One region of the Galactobacillus timonensis genome, then DNA from elsewhere that is predicted to be linked to it. Evidence: a T-box and tRNA genes for the amino acid it is inferred to sense, from the RefSeq annotation. Region 1 holds a T-box; the other regions hold tRNA genes.
The links. A T-box is a leader RNA that pairs with one kind of tRNA and senses whether it is charged. The one in region 1 lies ahead of C1714_RS09890 (valine--tRNA ligase), so its partner is inferred to be a tRNA-Val.
Positions count from the first base shown of each region.

Region 1 (5,014 bases):
TGCCACCAATGCGCGTCCGGCCATCGCTGCCTATCCCTTTACAACCCTGGAGCCGAACATCGGCGTCGTGGAACTGAAGGATGGCCGCAGCTTTGTGCTGGCCGATATGCCGGGTCTGATTGAAGGAGCTGCCGAAGGCAGGGGGCTTGGTGATACCTTCCTTCGCCATATCCGCCGCTGCCGCGTGCTGATTCATGTGCTTGACATGAGTGGTGAGCAGGGGGATCCGCTGGAGGACTATGCCATCATCAACAAGGAGCTTGGCTCCTATGATGCTTCGCTGCTCGAAAAGCCGCAGATCGTCGTCGCCAACAAGATGGACATGGACGGGGCGGAAGATTATCTCAGGATGTTCAAGGAAGCCCATCCGGATCTGAAGGTGTTTGAGACAAGCACCCAGCTTCATAAGGGCATCGAGGCCGTTCTCAATGAAGCGGAGGTTCAGATCACCAGGGCACGGGAAGCGGAACAGGCAGCCCTCAAGGAACAGGAACAGGTTGTTGTCTACCGCTATGAACCGAAGCGGCCTGACTTTACGATTGAAAATCTTGGCAACCGCAAGTGGAAGGTCGTCTCGGAGAAGGTGGATCGTCTGGCGGATACCGTCGACTTTAACAAGGAGAACGATGTCTTTGCCTTTGCGGCTACCCTTACAAAGATGGGCATCGACAAGGCACTGGCCGAAGCCGGGGCTCGCGATGGGGATCAGGTCATTGTCGGCAGCTATGTCATGGACTACAACAAGTAGGATAGACCTATGATTGCGTTTATTAAGGGAACCATCGCTGCCATCGGGGCGGACTGGGTTGTCATTGAAAACAACGGGATGGGATGGCAGGTTGCCTACCCCCATTGTGATCGGGTTCATCTCAAGGATGAGGTTCAGATCTTTACCTATCTGAACTATTCGGATGTGGATCTGAGTCTTTACGGTTTTGAAAGCAGCGAAGAAAAGGAGCTGTTTCAGCGCCTGATTTCGGTCAAGGGCCTTGGCCCCAAAACAGCCATGGGCATGCTGGCGAAAGCAGGCACCGAAAAAATCATTCAGGCTGTGGAAACCGGCGATGTTTCGGCTTTGAAAAAAGTGCCGGGCATCGGAGCCAAGACGGCGAGCCAGATTGTTCTCGATCTCAAGGGCAAGCTTGTTCCGGTTGCTCAGAAGAATACGAAGGCCGATACCGTAACGTATCCGCCGGAAATCGAAGAAGCTCTGCAGGGATTGCGCAATCTGGGCTGGAAGGGCAGTGAGATCAGCGATGCGGCTGCCTATCTCAGCTCACTTGGACTCCATACGACCCAGGAATATCTCAAGGCCGGCCTGCAGTATCTGAATAAAAAGCGGACAGGAGGAATGTAAATGGACAGCGGCGATGAAAATATCATGTCTGTACTGCCTGAGGCAGGGGACAACGAAGAAACCATTCGTCCCCAGACTCTGGATGATTATGTCGGTCAGGAAGAGCTGAAGAACAATCTTCGTATTTTCATTCAGGCCGCTCTGCAGAGAAACGAATCTCTGGACCATGTCCTTCTCTACGGTCCTCCGGGACTGGGCAAGACGACGCTTGCCTACATTCTTGCCAATGAGATGCATGCCCATATCCGTACCGCCAGCGGACCATCGATCATGAAAGCCGGTGATCTTGCTTCGGTACTTTCGGTGCTGGAGCCGGGGGATGTACTGTTCATTGATGAGATTCACCGTCTTCCCCGTCAGGTGGAAGAAGTGCTGTATCCGGCGATGGAGGATTTCTGCCTGGATGTTATGGTCGGCAGTGAAGGCAGTTCACGGTCCGTGCGTCTCGATCTGCCGCCGTTTACGCTTGTCGGTGCAACGACGCGCTATGGCGATCTCTCTTCGCCTTTGCGGGACCGTTTCGGCATCGTGTCGAAGCTTGATTATTATACGGTCGAGCAGCTGTCCAAGATTGTGACCCGTTCGGCGCGGGTGATGAATGCGGAAATTGATCCGGATGCGGTTGTTGAAATCGCGCGGCGTTCCCGCGGTACGCCGCGGATTGCCAATCGTCTGCTGCGGCGGATCCGCGACTTTGCCCAGGTACTCAGCGGCGGCCGGATTACGAAGGAAATTGCCGCCCAGGCGCTTGATCGTCTCCATGTGGATGCGCTGGGGCTTGATGAAGTTGATCTTCGGTATCTCCATGGCATCATTGATCGGTTCCATGGCGGTCCGGTCGGGCTGGAGGCTTTGGCCAATGCGATCAGCGAAGAAGCTGTGACGCTGGAGGATGTCTATGAGCCCTACCTGATCCAGATCGGCTTTATCAACCGGACGGCACGGGGCCGTGTTGCAACAAAGGAAGCCTACGAGCATCTTGGCATCGAAGGTTCCTTCCAGAATACATTGTTCTAGGCACGCTCCTGTTCACGATCTTTCAGTGAAAGAGCAGCTGCCTGCTGAATCGTGCCGGCGGAAAAGAAGGCGTCGGCAGAGTCATGATCATAGGCCAGCGGCATGCGGTCATGAATCTCTGCGGCTTTTCCTGAAGCTGCCTGGGTCAGGATGACAAAGCTCAGACGGCCATCGGCTTCTCTGTGAAGCAGGCCGCCCAGGCCGATCGTTCCACGCTGATGTAGAAAGAGATATCGGGTATGGTCGGCTGACCATTCATAGTAGCCGCCGGCATAGACCAGGCAGCGCCGGCAGCCCTGAAAGAAGGGGCTGGAATCGGCGGTCTCGGCGCGGGCATTGATGATGAGACGGGCACTGCGTGAGGCAAAGCCCCAGCGGGCAAGGGTTGTATGGTAGCGGCCGCTGATGTCTCTGGTAAAAAGAAAGGCGGTCTGGCCGGGTGCGATTTCGCCGCGCTGCAGCAGCGTCAGTTCCTTGTTTGTGAGATGGTTCTTTGCCTGATCAATCAGTTTCTGAAAGTCTGGATTTGCGTTAACATCAAAGCTGTATCTTCCGCACATGGTTTCAGTTTAGCAAAGTATGTCGAAAAAGAGTCTGAAGAAAAACCCGCGTTCCCAGCTGGCCCGGATGTACCGGCGTCTTTATTTCTTTTCCTTCGGCGTTTTTCTGGGCATTTTCGGAGTCGGGGCACTTGTTCTTTCCATTGTCAATCTGATTCTTGAGACGCGGCCGACGCTGCGGATTGTGCAGTATGCGGCATTGATCATCGCTGATTTCTTCTGGTCGGGATCGCTTGTCAGTAGGCGCTTTTCCAGTTTTCTGAGGAAAAATTATGAGGCGCCGTCCCTGGATCAGCGCTCGACGGGAGAAATCGTATTTGAAAACGAAGAGGAAGACCCATATAATACCAGCAGAGCTAAGAAGCGGAATAAGTAGCTTTCTTCCAGGCAGCAAGAGAGAACGGTTATCCGGTGAAAGACCGTCTGTTCGATGAAAGTGAAGTCCTCCGTGAGCCGCTGCAGTGAATTCATCAGTAGCTGCGGCCGTATCGGCACGTTACGCCTTTGAGAAGCAAGCAAGGTGGTACCACGCAAGTTCCGGCGTCCTTGAGAGGGGACGCCTTTTTATTTGCTGGATTTGACAGGAGAATGAAGATGAAGAAAGAACTCGCCGCAAAGTACGATCATAAGGCTGTGGAAGACGGCCGTTATGACAAGTGGGTCAGGGCCGGCTATTTCACGGCCGGGGACAAATCCAAAGACCCGTTTACAATTGTCATTCCTCCTCCCAATGTGACCGGGATTCTGCACCTTGGTCATGCCTGGGACAATACGCTGCAGGATATCATCTGCCGCTATAAGCGGATGAAGGGCTATGATGTTCTGTATCTGCCGGGCATGGATCATGCCGGCATTGCGACGCAGGCAAAGGTTGATGCCCGCCTGAAGTCGGAAGGTATTTCACGCTATGACATCGGCCGTGAAAAGTTCCTCGACCGCGCCTGGGAGTGGAAGGAAGAATACGCCGCTACGATCCGGAAGCAATGGGCAAAGCTCGGCAACAGTCTTGATTATTCAAGAGAGCGCTTCACTATGGATGAAGGCTTCAACAAGGCGGTCCGCCATGTCTTTGTGACGCTGTACAACGAGGGGCTGATCTACCGTGGATGGCGGATCATCAACTGGGATCCGGAAGCGCGTACCGCCCTCAGCAACATTGAAGTCATCTACCAGGAAGATCCGGGCAAGATGTACTACATGAACTATGAGACGGTTGAAGATCATGAACATTTCATCGTCGCAACAACCCGTCCGGAGACGATGTTCGGCGATGTGTGCATCGTCGTCAACCCCAACGATGAGAAGCGCAAGCATCTGATCGGCAAGCACTGCATCAATCCGGCCAACGGCCAGCAGCTTCCGATCATCGGCGATGACTATATCGATATGGATTTCGGTACGGCCATCATGAAGTGTACGCCGGCTCACGATCCCAACGACTTTGCGATTGCGGAGCGTCACGGTCTTGACAAGCCCATCTGCATGAATCCGGACGGAACGATGAATGAGATCTGCGGTAAGTATGCAGGCATGGACCGCTATGCGTGCCGCGATGCACTGGTTGAGGATTTCACGCAGCGCGGCGTCATGGATCATATTGAAAACATTACGCATCAGGTTGGCCATTCGGAGCGTACACACTGCGTCGTGGAGCCGTATCTTTCCCAGCAGTGGTTCGTGAAGATGAAGCCGCTGGCCCAGGATGTGCTGGATCATCAGAAGGATCCGGATTCGCGGATCAACTTCTATCCGGAGCGCTTCAACAAGACCTTTACACAGTGGCTTGAGAACATCGAGGACTGGTGCATATCGCGTCAGCTCTGGTGGGGGCACCGCATTCCTGCATGGTATAACAAGACGACGGGTGAGACCTACGTTGGCGAAGAGGGGCCCAAGGATCCGGAGAACTGGACGCAGGATGAGGATGTTCTGGATACCTGGTTTTCTTCGGCACTGTGGCCGTTTGCGACGCTGGGATGGCCTGAGGAAACCGATGATTACAAGCGCTACTATCCGACAAGCACGATGGTGACCGGCTATGACATCATCTTCTTCTGGGTTGCGCGCATGGCGTTCCAGG
Region 1 covers NZ_LT964739.1:2,080,537-2,085,550, forward strand. Annotated here, with positions in the region: gene obgE (GTPase ObgE) at 1-748, shown strand, start outside; gene ruvA (Holliday junction branch migration protein RuvA) at 758-1,357, shown strand; gene ruvB (Holliday junction branch migration DNA helicase RuvB) at 1,358-2,374, shown strand; gene C1714_RS09880 (SOS response-associated peptidase) at 2,371-2,934, opposite strand; gene C1714_RS09885 (hypothetical protein) at 2,954-3,310, shown strand; T-box leader at 3,284-3,485, shown strand; gene C1714_RS09890 (valine--tRNA ligase) at 3,529-5,014, shown strand, end outside.

Region 2 (5,014 bases), 140 kb from region 1:
TCTTCGGTGCAGAACTGGTCGGGCAATATTCTGAACCTGGTAACCAAGCGGGCGAAGGTCGATGCGCACGGTACGATGGAATGGGTCGATGGAAACATCGGTTCCCGGATTTCGATGAAGTACCCGGCCTGCATTCTGGCCGGTGAATATGCGCACGGCATGTGCATTTCCATTGCGGTCGGTTCGAAGAACCAGTTTCAGGATACGGGTGCGAAGATGATTCATCTGGCGCCGCATACGAGTTCTTCGATTGTTTCCAAGTCGATTTCGCGCAATGGCGGTGTGACTAATTTCCGTGACTGGATCCGCTTTACGCCGAAAGCTGATTACAGCAAGGCGCACATTGAGTGCGATACGCTGATTCTCGATGATCTGTCGCGTTCGGATACAATTCCTCTGAACATCAATGACAACGCAACATCGACGATCGAGCATGAGGCCAAGGTTTCCAAGATCAGTGAAGATGAGCTTTTCTATCTGATGAGCCGCGGTCTTTCCGAACAGCAGGCGACGGAGATGATCGTGATGGGCTTCCTGGAGCCCTTCACCCGTGAGCTGCCGATGGAATATGCGGTCGAGCTCAATCAGCTGCTCAAGATCGATATGAGCGGTTCGATCGGCTGATGAACAAGGAAGACGCAAGAAAGCTGGGAAGAAATCTACGCTCCTCATTAAGTAATGGGGAGCGTGCTTTTGAAGAAGAAGCCGTTCTGTCACAGCTGAAGGAAATCTGCCGGGATGTAGAAGTCATCGGCTGCTATGTTTCAGTGAAAGATGAGCTGGATACCAGGCGTTTCATTGCCTGGTGCCTGGAAGAAAAGAAAACGGTGGCAGTTCCGAAGGTGGAAGGCGGTACGCTGGGGTTTTACCGGATCGAAAGCTTTGAAGATCTTGTTCCGGCTCCGTTTTCTATTCTTGAGCCGAAAAACGGTGCCGGGAAGATCAATCTTTCCTCCATCGGAATGATGATTGTTCCGGCGCTGGCCATTGACTGTGAGGGCAACCGTGTCGGCTATGGCAGGGGCTATTATGATTCCGTGCTCTCTGCAGGCATGGATGCTGTCGGCATTATCTTCCGCGGGCAGCTGGTGGACCGGATTGATGCGGATCCATGGGATGTGAAGCTGAGCAGAGTCATCACCGGTTGAGGCAGGGATCCAAATTCACTGGCGGCAGTCAGTGAAGGATGGTATACTGTTTGCACTGGTTGCTTAGCTCAGCGGGAGAGCATTCCCTTCACAGGGGAGGGGTCAAGGGTTCAAACCCCTTAGCGACCACCATATCTTCAGTGGCAGGGCCACTAGATAGATTTTGTACCTATCTAGTGGCCTTTTTTCATCTTTTCAAGGTTTGTGATTTTGGTTTGTGGATTTGGAAAGAGGTGATGCTGGTGATGGATAAAAAGGGTAAAGAAGATCAAAATTCTGAAAATCCTGCGGATAGCAAGAGCAGTGGTAGTGAGCTTGGCCTGATGCTGTATTGCAAATTCACGAAAAAAATACGTATGCGGTAATTCCGGGGCGAAACACCCTGAAGGGCAGGAGGCTTGAATTTTGATGAACCAATGCACCCATTGGGTGTAAAATTCTGGCGGTGAAGCATATTGAAATAAGAGAAATGAGAGCGATGCTTGGAGATACGCGATCCGATTTTTCTGAGCGTTATAAGATCCCGGTACGCACAATTCGGAATCTCAATAAAATATGAAGCAGGGAATCATCAGGATTCTTTGCCTGTTTATATTGCAAGGAGTTGTGATTTTCACACTGCATATATTGGAAACAGACGCTGTATAATGCTTACTCCGTCAGAAGAACTTGCCACACTTCCGGCATTGAAAAAGCAAAAGCATATTTGACGACTCCTTTCAGAGGATAACAGTGTTGACGATAGTTCCATTGTTTTATCTTTTGCTAAATTAAACAAGATTTGGTTCACTATACGTTTTTTGTGCGCCCTAAGTAGGAAGCTGTCATTTGAAGCCATAAAGATGGAGGCCAACTATGAGAGTTCCCGAAGTGATTCGTAAATTCTTCAACCTTACGGATTCCCAGCAGGATCGCGTCATCCGTATCGTTAATGACATGGCGAATCTGAATGATCAGCTTGCTGGGACCGAACCTGCAGTATGCCCTAAATGCCATTGCACGGATGGATTTACAAAAGCTGGCTTTGAGCACATTAAACATACGGGCGGGAAGCGTACTGGCAATCCTTACGCCACTAAGCAGATCTATCGCTGCAAGTCCTGTGGCAAGCGCTTTGTATATGATTCCGGAATGATGACGCATAACCTCAAGATCACGCAGGAAGAATTCGTTGAGATTTGTAAGGATGCAATTCTCTGCGTACCGATGAAGAAGACTGCAGCCAGACTGAATCGGTCCATACAGTGTGTATTTGAGAACCGTCATAAATTTCTCTGCTTCCTTGAAAAAGCTCTGGGCAGGAAACAGAGAAGCTGGCAGGAACCGTAGAGCTTGATGAAACGTATGTTCTTGAGTCTCAGAAAGGAGCCAGATCAATCAAACGTGAGGCACGTAAAAGAGGCGAAGCCAGCCACTACAGAAGCATTTCCCATGAATTATATTCGGCGGTACAAATTGAAAGAAATCATCTATCCATCAATCATTCTGGCAATAGCAGCCGTTGAAGGAAATGACAATGCTTTACGAAGATCTGAGAAGGAAGCGATTCCTGAATTTATGCGATTCAACATCGTAGAAAATGATATCCGCGATGTTGCCTGAGCAGAGCGTAGAGTTTACAAATGGCCGTTTGTCTTAGTCTTCCTGCATATTCCTGCCTGTGCAGGAGCGATGATGATCCGTTGTCCGGTGGCATGGATTTTGGAAATTTTCAGGGTGGCGAATCAATGACAGGCAGCGGATATGGTGTAAAGTAATGCTGTAGGTAGCAGTCAGGATAGGAAGGGATCATTACGATGGCAGTCAATCTGAAACAGCTGGTAGATGAAATATCGATGGTTGATGAGGATCAGGATATCTGGTATTCCCCGTCGACGGAAGAGTTTTACGAACAGGATGATGATGTTCCTGAGGATGCGGTGCAGCTGCCGACCAAGATGGAACGCGATGATTACGGCATGATCCGTGATTTTGCGGAAAGCCGTACGGGAGAAGAGCGTGATTGGCTTGTCAATGCGATCTCGGGCCGCGGTGCCTTCCATCGGTTTCGCTCGGTTCTGCAGCGCTTCGGTATCGAAGATCAGTGGTACCGGTGGCAGGAGAATGCATTGATGGACCTGGCGATGGGCTGGTGCGAAGACAACGGTATTCCCTACAGCTTTTCCGGTGCAGATGTGGATCCTGAGGATGCGGCTGACGAAGAAGCAGAGGAAAGGGAAGCCCCTGTTCAGTCTTCTTTCAACGAAGCTGCGGTATCCTGGCGCATTGTTGAAATCAACCGGAACAACTACATGCGGCTGCTGATGCTCAAGAAGGATTTTGAGGGATGCGATGTATCCCTTTCGCAGCAGGAACTTGAAAATGATCTTCGCTCCTTTCATGTGTATGCGGCTTCGCTGCGTGGGCAGTTTGCAGGCTATCTTGAGGTAAGTGAAGACGGTAAGGTCAGGGAAGTATACGTGGATCCTTCCATGCGCAGAAAAGGTGCTGGAAAAGCTCTGTTGAAGAGTGCCTCAGAGAACTATGGTCCGCTGGTCATCCATCTTCCGTTACAGTTCAAGGATGCCAGGGGCTTCTTTAGTGCATGCGGATATGGACGTGAGGAATACGTGGATCTGTATCCGGATTCTGAAGAGACGAAGTGAAATACGGGCAGTTCTACGAAGATGTGGGGCAGATTTCACGCATTATTCAAACATTGACCGTATACTATAAAAAACCCAGGAGGTTTGTTATGAAGAAAACAGCTGATGTAAAAACGCTTGTTCCGCAGATCTTCTATATCCTGAGCATGGTTCTGACGGCGCTGTTCATCTTCGCGCTTCGCAGCTATCTTGCTTCGGCCGGTGTGTCGGCATCTCTGCTTTCGAAGCAGGTGATTGTTGATATGATCGCTTTGCTGGTGCCCGGTGCGGCCGCTCTGGTTGCAGGGTATCTGCTTGAGAAGAAAGGCAGTAAAAACTGAGAAACAACTGAAAACAGGACTTCGGCATAGAACCCGGAGTCCTGTTTTTGAATGCTTGAGTGGAACGCGAGATGAATTATTTGCGGCTTCCGATCTCTTCGGCGCGCTTGATGCAGGCGTCATCCGCTTCATGAACCATACGGTCGAGGCCGTTTTTCTCAAAGGAACGTACGGCTTCAATGGTCGTGCCGCCTTCGGTGCATACTTCCTTGATCAGATCTTCGATCGCGTCAGCCTGATGTTCCTGCAGCAGCTTGCCGGCGCCAATCATGGTCTGTACGAGCAGCGCCCTTGCGCTTTCATCTTCGATGCCGCGGGAGGTTGCGTCCTTGAGCAGACTGTTGAGGAAGACATAAAAGTAGGCGGGGGTCGACCCGTTGACGGAGATGATCTGACTCATCTGTGATTCCGGAATGGTGCGGCTGATGCCCATCGAGGCAAACAGCTTGAAGACAAAGTCATAATCGTCAGCCGAAGTGTTGTCCGACATGCACAGGGCCGTAGCGCCTTCGCCAATCGAAAGCGCCATGTTGGGCATGGCCCGGATCACCGGAACATCCTGTCCGAGCTTTTCACGATAGTACGACGTCGGAATGCCGGCAACGATGGTAAGCAGGCATTCGATCTTCGTGCCCTTCAGCTTTTCCAGGCAGGCGTCCAGCGCCTGGGGCTGGACGGCAATCAGGGTGATATGGGACTGGGAAGCGACATCCTTTTCGTTTTCCATGTAGGCAAAGCTTTCGTTGCGGCATAGATCACGTGTACGCTGCTCATGGTGATCATAGACGCAGATCTGATAGCGTTCGAGATATTCCGTGATGACGGCGCCATGGGCGATAGCGGTTCCCATCGCTCCGCAGCCGATCAGGCCGAGTGTATATTTACGTGAGGATTTCATAGG
Region 2 covers NZ_LT964739.1:1,935,966-1,940,979, forward strand. Annotated here, with positions in the region: gene sufB (Fe-S cluster assembly protein SufB) at 1-624, shown strand, start outside; gene C1714_RS09155 (5-formyltetrahydrofolate cyclo-ligase) at 624-1,148, shown strand; tRNA gene C1714_RS09160 (tRNA-Val) at 1,206-1,280, shown strand; gene C1714_RS13860 (hypothetical protein) at 1,289-1,513, shown strand; gene C1714_RS09170 (hypothetical protein) at 2,004-2,477, shown strand; gene C1714_RS14075 (hypothetical protein) at 2,580-2,750, shown strand; gene C1714_RS09180 (GNAT family N-acetyltransferase) at 2,945-3,793, shown strand; gene C1714_RS09185 (hypothetical protein) at 3,883-4,113, shown strand; gene proC (pyrroline-5-carboxylate reductase) at 4,190-5,011, opposite strand.
Region 2: it encodes a tRNA-Val, which carries the amino acid that the T-box ahead of C1714_RS09890 (valine--tRNA ligase) is inferred to sense. The anticodon was not compared.

Region 3 (5,014 bases), 1.2 Mb from region 1:
TTTTATCCGGATGCTGCATTATCCGGAATCATGATTATCGCTATGGTTCCTACACTGGCAGTTGCTGCTGTGATCTCAAGAGCACTCTATAAGAAGACAGGCAATGTCTGGACTGCGGCATTCCTGAACGGAATTCTGATTACAGTGATGTCGGTAGCTAATACATTTGTGGTATTCCGCTGAGAAAACAGAATCAGTGCTTCCGTATAACAATTCATGCAGAACTGATTAATTGAGACAATTAGGCTCTCCAAAAAGGTTGGGGGAGAAGCCCAAAACCTTGGGGGAGACTTTGGGGGAGAAAGCGTGTTGAGTTTGGGGGAGACTTTGGGGGAGAGGCCCTGAAATGACTCTGAAATGAAAAAGGTCCGGAAGCTGCCGGGTTCACAGTGATGTGACCTTTGGCTTCCGGATTTTCTTGTGGGGCAGTATGACAGAAGAGATGATCCTCTGTCATCGATCTGGCAGGAGTGCTGCGTCAACGACTTTCCTCCGTATTATTTATCTAATGAGGTATCCTGCTTGCCGCTTTGTTTACTGTATGGGCCGCGCTTCTTTCCGGTAGAAGTATGAACGTCTTCGCGGCTGCGAGGTATCGCAAGCATTGGTTTCTGCTCACGTGTTGCCCAAAGGATTCTGTTGCGGGTGTATTCGAAATTACTGACGCCTCTGGATTGTCTTTTGAGATCCTTTGGCAGGACGTTAAATCCCTCCATGGGGCCGTTGGACAGTCGTGTCATCATCTCGTTAGAGTTCTTTCTGTCAGCTCCGGAGATGTAGGTAAAAGAGTTGACGATGTTGTCATGATACGTCTTCAGAGTGACAGCAATCTCCCTGAACATGGAGAGATCACTGTTCTGATAAGTATCAATGATCTTATTCAGATCTTCCGAAGCTCCTTCGGGATCGTTGACGTGTCTCTTATTGAATTGGACATACAATTCTTTGAGGTCACGAATCTTCGAAAAGTTCTTGTCCAGTCCCAAGAAATTCTTCTCATAAACGTAGGGATCAAAGTAATATTCATTTCCGCGTTTTGAAGTACGCCAGCCAGCCGTGAAGTCGATGTCATCATGATTTTTCAGAAGGAAGTAGTCATAACGTCTCAGATAAGTGACCTCGCGTGATTCACGCATCGTCTTATGGCTTGCGTTATTTCTGTAATTCTTTTCTTTCAGTTCCTTTCTGTCGAGCTCCTGATATTTCTTCATGACCATGCGAATATACTGCCTGATCCGGTTGATGATCAGCTGAATCACATGAAAACTATCAACGATCGCAATGGCATTGTAGAAGTATCTCTGCACGTAATTGATATATGGCTTGTACATATCGCAGATCAGATACTTGACGCCTGCACGCTCTTCCCTCGGGATATTGAGGAAGTATTCCTGTGAAGTGCTCTCATAGCTGTTTGGCAGCATATCAATCACCTGACCGCTCTTGAAATCCATGATTACCAGGCTGTACAGATCTCTACGGTCATATACCATGTGAACCTCATCCACACAGATCGCCTCCGTGAATTTCAGGCGGGGCATATTCACGTACTGCATAAATGTTGTCATAACATAGGTATCTGATACATTGAAGCGTACAGCAACCTGCCTGGCCGTGACATGCAGGTCTTTCATCTCATTTACGATCATGATCGGGACCAGCGAGGTGTTCTGCTTGTAGTCCTCCAGAAAATTGAATCGGTCGTGCGTATAGAAATTACAGTTTCGGCAGTGCCACTTGCGTTCTTTGACGTGCAGAATCAGCTTATAGCCGTCCTGCATGACAGGGTGGTTTACCTTTCGCACACGAATACCTTTAGATTCCATCCGGCATCCGCATTCAGGGCAGAACATCACCTGATCTTTCTTCTGCAGAGTGACCTCAATAGTGTCGCTGCTTATCTGAACATCGGTGACGTCTGCAGAATCATCACCAAGTCTCAAAATCCTTGTTATACTTTCTTTGTTAATCATCGCTCCTTCGTCGTTGACTCAGCAATCACCATGATAGGAGCGAAAAAGAGTGGCTGGCAAGGTATATCCCCGCTGGTCACTCTTTCCTTTTATTCTTGAAATATGTCAATAAAATTCAAATGAATCCCGGTCCCCCAAAGTTGAATTCAGGAGGTCCCCCAAAGTGGTCCCCCAAACTTCACTCCCCCAAGGATTTTGGAGACCCGACAATTAACGTCGGGCTGGCAATCTGTCAGCCCTTTTGTCTGCATGCATTTCTGCTGATAGCTTTGAGGGACTGAATCAATGGAAATAAACCCACTGGTCACGGATATGCATGCATGATATATTGAAATCACGCATTCTGAGTAATCTCTGCTGCAATTACTGAAATTTCCTGATATAGGAATCATCAATGACTGACCGGACTTGAAGAATCTGAATAGCACAATCACCAACACAGTGGATGCTGAAGTTGAACACAAATTTACCGATTTCAATGTTCAACAGAGCAATCGGGAGGCAGAGCGAAAGCAAGAGCTCAATAAAAGCGATACTGCGGAACAGGATGCCGTAATCAATGAAAAGTTTGACGCGATGCAGAAGCAGGCAGAAGAAAGCTTCAGTCAAGACCTGGTTAGCGTCATCAACACAATCGTTTCCACTGCTCAAACAGATGCAGTCAGACATGTGGAAACGGCTATTCAGCAGCGAAAAAACGATTCTGTAGAGGATGAAGTTCGCGGCCCTCTTCGTGGATTTGCGAGGACCATTCCATCATTTCTTATGGCATATGGGAGTGATGCCAAGATTACGCTTGAGAACTTCGATGCAATTGTCCCTGATAACGTGTTCATTGAAGTTACGAGCATTAGTCTGGAGCAATTCCGATTCCTTCGCGATGGTGGTGATTACCAAGCAAATGATGGCACGACGAAACACTATCCCGGGCATCTGTTCGATGGAGTTGTATTCAACGATTCAGTGACCGAATTCATGAATCTGAAGAATAAGCTTTCCAACTATTTTGATGAAACGAACCAGAAAGATATTTTCGATTATATTCCGCCCCAGAAGACCAACCAGATCTTCACTCCCCGCAAGGTTGTCAAGGAAATGGTTGACCTGCTCGAGAAAGAGAATCCTGGCTGTTTTGATCGCGATGATGTTACCTTTGCAGATCTCTATATGAAGTCGGGAATGTATATCACAGAAATTGTTAAACGTCTGTATAACAGCCCAAGGCTTCAGGAACTCTATCCCGACCCTGTAAAGAGACTGAATCATATCTTTGCAAAGCAGGTTTATGGACTTACACCAACTGAAATTATCTATCGGATCTGCCTTTCCTACATTCTTGGATTCAGCAACAATATAACGATTGAAAAGAATATTATTCGCAAGTGTGATGCTTTGAAATATTCAAAAAATGGAACTTTCGAGCAAGAATTGATAAAGCTTTTCCCAGGTTTGAAAAGCGGTATTCAAGAGAAGGAAAAATAGCTTGAGCTAATCAGCCCGTAATTAACCAGACAATGCGTTTCATTCGTATGATGCTCTTTAATCAGCATTGCTTTCCATCGTTAATTTCTACGAATTACTATACGAATTTCGCAAGAGTAAAGAAAAACCGCACTGTTATGCGGCATTCCAGACTATAAATGGTGAGCGCTAAGGGACTCGAACCCATGACCCCTTCCACGTCAAGGAAGTGCTCTCCCAACTGAGCTAAGCACTCATAGCTTGTTAATAATACCATGGTGACAGTAAAATGGAAAGAGCGAAATTAGGCCACCTATGAAGATCCTGGTACTGAAAACGGAAGATCGAAAAGACGATGGGCCGGATCATATTATCCAGCCCATGGCCGACGCATCTGGTGCAGAGCTTCAGTTTATTTCTGTTCCTTCTGCTCTGCACCCATGCACCGGCTGCGGCAAATGCGCGCGTACGCATTCCTGCACATTTGATGACGCGCTTGGGGATATAGTCAACGCCGTCTCTGACAGTGACGGCATACTGTTTCTGACATCACTGCTTTATGGCTGCCCAGACATCACATTCATCAATCTCATCAAACGTCTCTGTACATCCCGTCCCGACGTTCTTCGTCATAAGCCGGTATCTGTCATCGGCATCACGCGCAGTCAGGCATCCGGCATGGATCTCTCGGAAATCGATAACCTTCTGAACTGTGCCTCGATGATCCGCATCTTTGGCCCCTATGGCATGGTTATTACCACGGTGATGAACGAGGAAGATGCGATTCGTCTGCGTACTGCCGCTGTCAATTTAATGTGGGCCGCCGCCTCCTTAACAAATGAGCGCCCCGGGCTTGAACCCATGCCCAGAGCACCCTATCGCATCCGTTAAAGAAGACCCAGCAGATCCTGGCGCGTCAGTTTGGCGCTCGAGAATCCGTCGCCCGACAAAATCCGGTCCGCAAGATCGGATTTTTCTGTCTGCAGCTGCAGAATCCGCTCCTCAACCGTATCCTTCATGATCAGTTTCTCAATCGTCACAACGTTCTTCTGACCGATGCGATGCACACGGTCCGATGCCTGGTTTTCTACCGAAACATTCCACCACGGATCATAGTGAATCACAATGTCCGCCGCCGTTAGATTCAATCCCGTACCGCCGGCCTTGAGCGAAATGCAGAACACCGGAACATCCTTGTTTTTGAGGTCCTGGAACTGCGACACAAGCTGCGCCCGCTCCTCTTTCGGCGTCTTTCCTTCCAAGAGATAGTAATTGATGCCGTTCTCCTTCAGCTTCCGCATCAAGAGGTCGAGCATGCTTGTAAACTGTGAAAACAGCAGAACCTTATGTCCCCCTTCAATCGCTTCCTGCACCATGTCGATGGCAAGGTCCTTTTTCGCACTATTGCCATCATAATGATCAAACACCAGGCTCGGATCACAGCAGATCTGCCGCAGCTTCGTCAACTGCGCCAGAACCGCAATCTTATTTTCCCTGAACTCCTCATCACTCTGACGCTCCAGTATCAGCTTCAGCTGCGCAACTGTCGCATCATAGAGCTGCTTCTGCGTTTCTTCCAG
Region 3 covers NZ_LT964739.1:920,108-925,121, reverse strand. Annotated here, with positions in the region: gene C1714_RS04345 (alpha/beta hydrolase family protein) at 1-183, shown strand, start outside; gene C1714_RS04340 (ISL3 family transposase) at 498-1,973, opposite strand; gene C1714_RS04335 (hypothetical protein) at 2,382-3,455, shown strand; tRNA gene C1714_RS04330 (tRNA-Val) at 3,615-3,690, opposite strand; gene C1714_RS04325 (NAD(P)H-dependent oxidoreductase) at 3,750-4,325, shown strand; gene C1714_RS04320 (DEAD/DEAH box helicase) at 4,322-5,014, opposite strand, start outside.
Region 3: it encodes a tRNA-Val, which carries the amino acid that the T-box ahead of C1714_RS09890 (valine--tRNA ligase) is inferred to sense. The anticodon was not compared.